DNA from 4 places in the Serratia bockelmannii genome. Region 3 is predicted to be linked to each of the others. Evidence: predicted binding sites of a transcription regulator. Region 3 holds the regulator's gene; each other region holds the start of a gene.
What was found. Region 3 encodes PurR, which represses purine synthesis genes. Its sites were predicted from a motif close to CANGCAAACGTTTGCNTG; they were not measured.
Positions count from the first base shown of each region.

Region 1 (2,205 bases), 2.4 Mb from region 3:
GCCGTCACAGGCTCCCCCGCCCGGCGGGCGAGGGAGACCCAAGGGGCTTAAATCGCCCAGCCCCCGGCGTAGAACGCCACCAGCGCCACGGCGATCAGCACGGTGCCGATGTTCAACTTGCGCCATTCGCCGGAGAAGATGCGGCCGATGACCAGCGAGCTGAAGCCCAGCATGATGCCGGTCACGATGTTGCAGGTCAGCACGATGAACACCGCGCACAGCAGGCCGGCCATCGCGTCAACGAAGTCGTTGAAGTCCAGCTTGGTGACGTTGCTCAGCATCAGCAGGCCGACGTACATCAGCGCCGGCGCGGTGGCGTAGACCGGCACCAGATAGGCCAGCGGCGACAGGAACAGGATCAGCAGGAACAGGATGCCGACCACGGTGGCGGTCAGGCCGGTTTTGCCGCCCGCGGCGGTGCCGGCAGCGGACTCGATGTAGACCGCGGCGGGCGCGGCGCCCACCAGGCCGGAGAAGATGCTGCTCAGGGAATCCGAGGTCAGCGCCTTGCCGCCGTTGATGATCTGCCCGTCTTTATCCAGCAGGTTGGCCTGCCCGGCCACCGCGCGGATGGTGCCGGTGGCGTCGAACACCGCAGTCATCACCAGCGCCAGCACGCTCGGCAACACCACCGGCTGCAACGCGCCCATGATATCCAGGCTGAAGATCAACGATTTGCCGTCAGCGTCCGCCAGGCTCGGCATGGCGAACAGCCCCTGGTATTTCACCGCCGGGTCAACGATCAGGCCGATGATGGAAATGGCGATGATCACCAGCAGAATGCCGCCGGGCACGCGCAGTTTCTCCAGGCCGAAGATCACCGCCAGGCCGACCAGCGTCATCACCACCGGAAAAGAGGTGAAGGCGCCGAGCGCCACCGGCAGGCCATCCAGCGGGTTTTTCACCACCAGGCCAACGCCGTTGGCGGCGATCAGCAGCAGGAACAGACCGATGCCGATGCCAGTGCCGTGCGCCACGCCCATCGGCAGATTACGCAGGATCCAGGCGCGGATGCCGGTGACCGAGATGACGGTAAACAGCACGCCCATCACGAACACCGCGCCCAGCGCCACCGGAATGCTGATGTGCTGACCCAGCACCAGGCTGAAGGCGGTGAAAGCGGTCAATGAGATCGCACAGCCGATGGCCATCGGCAGGTTAGCCCACAGCCCCATCAGCAGCGAGCCCAGCCCGGCCACCAGGCAGGTAGAGACAAACACCGCCGCCGGCGGGAAGCCCGCTTTGCCCAGCATGCTCGGCACCACGATCACCGAGTACACCATCGCCAGGAAGGTGGTCAGCCCCGCCACCACTTCCTGTCGCACGCTGCTGCCGCGCGCGGAAATTTTAAAATAGCCATCAAGCCCGCCGGTTGGTTTTGCGGCGTGGTTCGCTTGAGAGTTCGACATAGGTTACTTCCCCTGTGTTTCATTAATCGGCCCGTCACAGCAGGCCTGTCATCTCGCCCGCGCCCGATCGCCACGTAATCGTTTACGTCACGTTCCGCTTCCTTGCCCTTCCGTCGCATCGCCAACGGCAATGCGCACCAAGGCAAACGTTTAACTCGCAGCGCGCGGTACGGGTAATTTATGGTGGTTTATTCAAGGCAAACGATTATCCTGCCTTCCATGGCGTCTAATCAACTAAAGATCGCGGCAATTTATGCAGAAAGTGGCGGGAATGGCGTCTGCACGATAAAACCGGGGCGACGGACGCCCCGGCGAGATTATTGCGCCTGTACCGCAGCGGGATCCATATACATCAATTCCCAGATATGGCCGTCCAGGTCCTGAAAGCCATGGCCATACATCATGCCGTAGTCGCGTGGCTGATGATAAGTGTTGCCGCCGCCGGCGATCGCCTTGCGCACCAGTTCGTCCACCGCCGCCCGGCTGGGTTGCGACAGGCACACCAGCACCTCGGTGGCCTGTTTGGCGTCGCCGATCGGGTTCGGGGTAAACATCCTGAATTTGTCATGGGTCAGCAGCATCACGTAAATCGTGTCGCTGACCACCATGCACGCGGCGGTATCGTCGGTAAATTGCGGGTTGAAAGCGAACCCCAGGTGGGTGAAAAACGCCATCGACGCGGGCAGATCGCGTACGGGTAGGTTAACGAAGATTTGCGTAGCCATGGGCTACCTCCGATGAAGAATGACCCCATCGAGTATAGCCCATCCGCTTAACTCAGCAGGTTGTAAGGGCC
Region 1 covers NZ_CP196512.1:4,707,228-4,709,432, forward strand. The annotation lists gene ACSJLU_RS22350 (NCS2 family permease) at 48-1,409, opposite strand; gene ACSJLU_RS22355 (VOC family protein) at 1,727-2,134, opposite strand; gene ACSJLU_RS22360 (glutathione S-transferase family protein) at 2,182-2,205, opposite strand, start outside.
Region 1: the regulator PurR is predicted to act here: its motif matches at 1,549-1,566, upstream of ACSJLU_RS22350 (NCS2 family permease).

Region 2 (2,205 bases), 2.0 Mb from region 3:
CTGCAGCTGGGCGTGGCACGAGCCCAAATAGAAAAGGCCGGATCGCTCCGGCCTTTTTCGTTGCGGCGAGCCGCCGAATCAGAACAGCAGACGGGCGCGAATGGTGCCGTCGATGGCCTTCATACGCTGCAGCGCGGCGTCGGCGCGCGCGGTTTCCGCTTCGATGTCGATCACCACGTAGCCGATTTCCGGCCCGGTTTGCAGATACTGCGCGGCGATGTTAACCCCCTCTTCGGCGAAGATCTGGTTAATCTGCGTCAGCACGCCCGGACGGTTTTCGTGGATGTGCAGCAGGCGGCTGGCGTTCGGACCATGCGCCGGCAGCGACACTTCCGGGAAGTTGACGGCGGACAGAGTCGAACCGTTGTCGGAGTATTTCGCCAGCTTGCCGGCCACTTCGTCGCCGATGTTCTCCTGCGCTTCCTGCGTGGAACCGCCGATGTGCGGCGTCAGAAGCACGTTATCGAACTCGCACAGCGGCGAGTTGAACGGATCGCTGTTGGTCGCCGGCTCTTCCGGGAAGACGTCGATCGCCGCGCCCGCCAGGTGATTGCTGGCCAGCGCGTCGCACAGCGCGGGAATATCCACCACGGTGCCGCGCGAGGCGTTGATCAGAATCGCGCCCGGCTTCATCAGCGCCAGCTCTTCCGCCCCCATCATGTTCTTGGTGGCCAGCGTTTCCGGCACGTGCAGCGTCACCACGTCGCTCATATTGAGCAGATCGGACAGATGGCGCACCTGCTGCGCGTTACCTAACGGCAACTTGTTCTCGATATCGTAGAAGAACACCTTCATGCCCAGCCCTTCGGCCAGAATGCCCAGCTGGGTGCCGATGTGGCCGTAGCCGATGATGCCCAGCTTTTTGCCGCGCGCCTCATAAGAGCCCACGGCCAATTTGTGCCACACGCCGCGGTGCGCCTTGGCGTTGGCGGCCGGAATGCCGCGCAGCATCAACAGCAGCTCGCCCAGCACCATTTCGGCCACGGATCGGGTATTGGAGAAGGGGGCGTTGAAGACCGGAATACCGCGTTTGGTCGCCGCTTTCAGATCAACCTGGTTGGTGCCGATGCAGAAGCAGCCCACCGCCACCAGTTTTTCTGCGGCGGCGAACACCTCTTCGGTCAGATGCGTACGCGATCGGATGCCGACGAAGTGTGCATCGCGGATGGATGCCTTCAGCGATTCGGTGTCTAACGCACCCTTGTGGTATTCGATGTTGGTATAACCGGCGGCACGTAAATTATCGACCGTGCTCTGATGAACCCCTTCCACCAACAGGAATTTAATCCTGTCTTTCTCCAATGATACTTTTGCCATTTACCCGACCCTATGTTCAGACTTCAGAAGCGGCTGTGACGACACAGCTCCCATCCAACATAACAAAAATAACGCGGGCGGCAATACAAACGATTGCCTGCCCGGCAGGACAAGGCGCAGCGTTGATGGCGGTTTACGGCAGAAAATGCCATAGGGAAAGTTTTCAGCAGAAGCTTTGGGGAGTCAGCTTTCACAATGTGACATAAGTCACCAAATTTGCCGTTTTTCAGAAAAGATATTTTAACCGAAGAATTATGCGGCCCGGCGCTACCGGGCCACAGACGGCGGAGGCTTATTTGACCACTTTCACGCCTTCCGGGGTGCCGACCAGCGCCACGTCCGCGCCGCGATTGGCGAACAGCCCCACGGTCACCACGCCGGCGATGCCGTTGATCTTGTTCTCCAGCGCGATGGCGTCGGTGATGCTCAGGTTATGCACATCGAGGATCACGTTGCCGTTGTCGGTCACCACGTTCTGACGATACTCCGGCAGGCCGCCGAGTTTCACCAGCTCGCGCGCCACGTAAGAGCGGGCCATCGGGATCACTTCCACCGGCAGCGGGAACTTGCCCAGCACGTCGACCTGCTTGCTGGCGTCGACGATGCAGATGAATTTCTTGGCGATGGCGGCGATGATCTTCTCGCGCGTCAGCGCAGCGCCGCCGCCCTTAATCATCTGCATATGGCCGTTGATTTCGTCCGCGCCGTCCACGTAGATATCGAGCGAGTCCACTTCGTTGCTGTCGAACACGTGGATGCCGAGGCTTTTCAACTTGGCGGTGGAGGCGTCTGAGCTGGACACCGCGCCTTCGATCTGGTGCTTGATGGAGCCCAGCGCGTCAATAAAGTGGGCGGCGGTAGAACCGGTGCCGACCCCGACGATGGTGC
Region 2 covers NZ_CP196512.1:4,281,608-4,283,812, forward strand. The annotation lists gene ACSJLU_RS20395 (5-formyltetrahydrofolate cyclo-ligase) at 1-31, shown strand, start outside; gene serA (phosphoglycerate dehydrogenase) at 79-1,317, opposite strand; gene rpiA (ribose-5-phosphate isomerase RpiA) at 1,610-2,205, opposite strand, start outside.
Region 2: the regulator PurR is predicted to act here: its motif matches at 1,400-1,417, upstream of serA (phosphoglycerate dehydrogenase).

Region 3 (2,205 bases):
CCTTCGCAGCGGAAAACCTGGCGTAAGCGCAGGTTCTGAGGTGATGAGGCGCAGCCTGGCTGCGCCTTTTTTATAACCGGGGGTAAATCAGTTCAACGCGGCAACGAAGCTGAAAGCGATAATGACCGCCAGCGCGCAGACGGTAGTGAACAGCGACATCTTCAATTCGGTATCCATGACAACTCCTTTAAAATGGGCTTTCCTAAGGATAAAAGGCGCACAATTAGTACGTCAAATCATTTTCCCACAGTTCGCCGATAAAATCTTGTTATCATTTCCCGGTTTATAATCTCGATTACCTCTTCCACTTTTGTTCAATATGCGACAAAATTCGCAGTTCACAACTGCGTACCGGCATTCATGCCCCTCCTGATTAAGCGCTGAAGACTTCAACACACTAAAAACTCAGTTTTCGCTTCTCTGGAGAAGGATCTACGTAGGCAAACGATTAACATCACACTTACATGCTGTAAACATGTGAGTTCAGGAGTCATTCCTTACATGGCAACGATTAAAGATGTGGCCAAACGCGCGGGCGTTTCCACCACCACCGTTTCGCACGTCATCAATAAGACTCGTTTCGTCGCCGAAGAGACCAAAGCGGCCGTGTGGGCCGCCATTAAAGAGCTGCACTACTCGCCGAGCGCCGTGGCGCGCAGCCTGAAAGTCAATCACACCAAGTCGATCGGCCTGCTGGCCACCTCGAGCGAAGCCCCCTACTTTGCCGAAGTGATCGAGGCGGTGGAAAACAGCTGCTACAGCAAAGGCTACACCCTGATCCTGTGCAACTCGCACAATAATCTCGACAAGCAGCGCGCCTACCTGGCGATGCTGGCGCAAAAGCGCGTCGACGGCCTGCTGGTCATGTGCTCCGAGTATCCGGATCAGCTGCTGGGCATGCTGGAAGACTACCGTAACATCCCGATGGTGGTGATGGACTGGGGCGCCGCGCGCGGCGACTTCACCGATACCATCATCGATAACGCGTTCGAAGGCGGCTATCTGGCCGGCCGTTACCTGATCGAGCGCGGCCACCGCGATATCGGCGCCATTCCCGGCCAACTGTCACGCAACACCGGCGGTGGCCGTCACCAGGGCTTTATGAAGGCGCTGCAGGAAGCGAATATCGACATTCGCGAAGAGTGGATCGTCCAGGGTGACTTCGAGCCGGAGTCCGGCTATAAGGCGATGCACCAAATCCTGTCGCAAAAACAGCGGCCGACCGCGGTATTCTGCGGCGGCGATATCATGGCGATGGGGGCCATCTGCGCCGCCGACGAGCTGGGCCTGCGCGTGCCGCAGGATATTTCCGTGATCGGCTACGACAATGTGCGCAACGCCCGCTACTTCACCCCGGCGCTGACCACCATTCACCAGCCGAAAGAGCGCCTGGGCGAAATGGCCTTCACCATGCTGCTAGATCGCATCATCAGCAAGCGCGAAGAGTCGCAGGTGATCGAAGTGCATCCGAAGCTGATCGAACGCCGCTCGGTCGCCGACGGCCCGTTCATCGACTACCGCCGCTAATCCCCCGCGCCGGAAGCCTGCGCAGCTTCCGGCTCCACCTCACTCAGCCACTCCTGATTCAACGTCTCTCCATCACCCAGATACGCCAGCAGCCAGCTCATCGCCGGTGACGGTTTATCCTGCTGCCAGGTCAGGCAGCACGGGCTGGCGGGAAACGGCTGCTGCAGCTGCAACGCCTTCAACTCACCGCGCTGCACCCGCGGCAGCGCCAGATGCGCCGGCATCATACCGACGCACAGCCCGGCGCACAGACAGTCGAACGCCGAGGTCCAGTCCGGCACCACCAGCCGCCGCTGGTTATCCAGCGTCCAAGTGACACGCTTGGGCAGATTGCGCGAAGTGTCCTCCAGACAAAGCGCAGGGTACGGCCTAAGCCGATCGTCATTCAACGCCCCTGCCAATTGTGCCAGCGGGTGCTGCGGGCTGACCACGCACAGCCAGTTCATATCCCCCATGTCGCGAAAGGCGAAGCCGCCGCCGACCGGCACCGCGCGGGTGGCGCCAATCGCCATATCCGCCCTGCCGTCCACCAACGCATCCCACACGCCGTTAAACACCTCGGGTTGCAACATCAGTTCAACGTCGGGGAAATGGCGGTAGAAATCCAGCACCAGTTGGCGGCTGCGCTGCGGTTTGACGATGATGTCCACGGCGATATTCAGCTGACCGCGCCACCCG
Region 3 covers NZ_CP196512.1:2,267,052-2,269,256, reverse strand. The annotation lists gene sodB (superoxide dismutase [Fe]) at 1-26, shown strand, start outside; gene cydH (cytochrome bd-I oxidase subunit CydH) at 88-177, opposite strand; gene purR (HTH-type transcriptional repressor PurR) at 502-1,527, shown strand; gene punR (DNA-binding transcriptional activator PunR) at 1,524-2,205, opposite strand, start outside.

Region 4 (2,205 bases), 650 kb from region 3:
AAACAGCAGCGTCTGACGTTGCGGCGGCGTATAGCTGATCACATCGTCGATGTCGTCGGCGAACCCCATGTCCAGCATGCGATCGGCCTCATCCAGCACCAGCACCTTCAGCTCGTCCAGCTGCAGCGTTTTCTTGCGCAGGTGTTCCTGGATACGGCCCGGCGTCCCCACCACGATGTGCGGCGCATGCACTAGCGAATCGAGCTGCGGCCCCATCGGCTGACCGCCGCACAGCGTCAGGATCTTGATGTTTTGCGTGAAACGCGCCAGGCGGCGCAGCTCTTTGCTCACCTGATCGGCCAGCTCGCGGGTGGGACAGAGCACCAGCGCCTGCGTGGCGACCTGACCGACGACGATACTGTTCAGCAGACCAATGCCGAAGGCCGCCGTTTTACCGCTGCCGGTTTTCGCCTTGGCGCGCACGTCCCGCCCTTGCAGGATGGCGGGCAACGCGGCGGCCTGTACCGGCGTCATTTCGGCGTACCCCAGTTCGTTGAGGTTGGCCAACTGTTCGGCTGGCAGCGGCAGGGAAGAAAAAGAAACTGTGCTCACGGCGATAACTCTTATATGACGAATGGAATGGCGGCGCGCCCGCAGGTTGGCGCCGAATCAGGGGTAAATGATAACAGAGATGGGCGGCGTTACGGGGTGCGGGCATAAAAAAACCCGCCGGCGGCGGGTTTCTTGGCAACGCAGTCGTTAAATCGCAACGACGTTGGCTGCGGCTGGGCCACGTTGGCTGTCCTGGATGGAGAATTCAACCTGCTGGCCTTCAGCCAGGGTTTTGAACCCATCGCTAACGATAGCGGAAAAATGAACGAAAACGTCTTTAGAACCGTCGGCAGGCGTGATGAAGCCGAAACCTTTGCTTTCGTTGAACCATTTAACGTGACCAGTGATCTTGCTCATTTGTGTTTCCTTTACTTGATAAACCTGCCTTAACGGCACGAGACGCGAAAACCCTGTGATATGTAGGCCTTCTTTCGCCGTCGGTTATTAACGCATAATCGCTCATGCAGGGCAAATATTTCTGTTTGTTATAAAAACAGTCAGTTAGCAACAAACCTGGCGCAGCGGCTGTGAACGCAATCGTTTTCGTATATACTGCCCGCCGATCATCAATCCGCTTACTTTCACCGATCCAGGTACGACACTATGTTAACGATTGGAACCGCCCTGCGCCCTTCCGCCACCCGCGTTATGTTGCTCGGCTCCGGGGAGCTGGGTAAAGAAGTCGCCATTGAATGCCAGCGCCTCGGTCTGGAAGTGATCGCCGTCGATCGCTATCCCGACGCCCCCGCCATGCATATGGCGCACCGCAGCCACGTCATCAATATGCTGGATGGTGACGCGCTGAAAGCCGTTATCGAACAAGAGCGGCCTGACTATATCGTTCCCGAAATCGAAGCGATCGCCACTGCCATGCTGGTCGAGCTTGAACGCCAGGGCCACCGCGTGGTGCCCTGTGCCGAAGCCACCCGCCTGACGATGAACCGTGAAGGCATCCGCCGTCTGGCGGCGGAAGAGCTCGCTCTGCCCACCTCAAGCTACCGCTTTGCCGACAGTGAAATCGCCTTCCGGCAGGCGGTCGAACACATCGGCTACCCGTGCATCGTCAAACCGGTGATGAGCTCCTCCGGCAAAGGCCAAAGCCTGATCCGCACGCCCGAACAGCTGCAAAGCGCCTGGGATTACGCCCAACAGGGTGGTCGTGCCGGTGGTGGCCGGGTGATCGTCGAAGGGCTGGTAAGATTTGATTTTGAAATTACGCTGCTGACCATCAGCGCCGTGGACGGCGTGCATTTCTGCGAGCCGATCGGGCACCGTCAGGAAGACGGAGATTATCGCGAATCCTGGCAGCCTCAGCGTATGTCGGCTACGGCGCTGAGCCGTGCTCAGGCTATCGCGGAGAAGGTGGTGAAGGCCCTGGGTGGCTTCGGCCTGTTCGGCGTGGAGCTGTTCGTCTGCGGCGACGACGTGATCTTCAGCGAAGTGTCGCCACGCCCGCACGATACCGGCATGGTCACAATGATTTCACAGGATCTGTCTGAGTTCGCCCTGCACGTGCGCGCGTTTCTCGGTTTGCCGATCGGCGCTATCCGCCAGTTCGGCCCTTCCGCTTCGGCGGTGATCCTGCCACAGCTCACCAGCACCGATGTGCGCTTCAGCGGATTGGAAAACGCGCTGCGCGGGCACAACCAGCTG
Region 4 covers NZ_CP196512.1:2,918,433-2,920,637, forward strand. The annotation lists gene dbpA (ATP-dependent RNA helicase DbpA) at 1-552, opposite strand, end outside; gene cspE (transcription antiterminator/RNA stability regulator CspE) at 700-909, opposite strand; gene purT (formate-dependent phosphoribosylglycinamide formyltransferase) at 1,156-2,205, shown strand, end outside.
Region 4: the regulator PurR is predicted to act here: its motif matches at 1,083-1,100, upstream of purT (formate-dependent phosphoribosylglycinamide formyltransferase).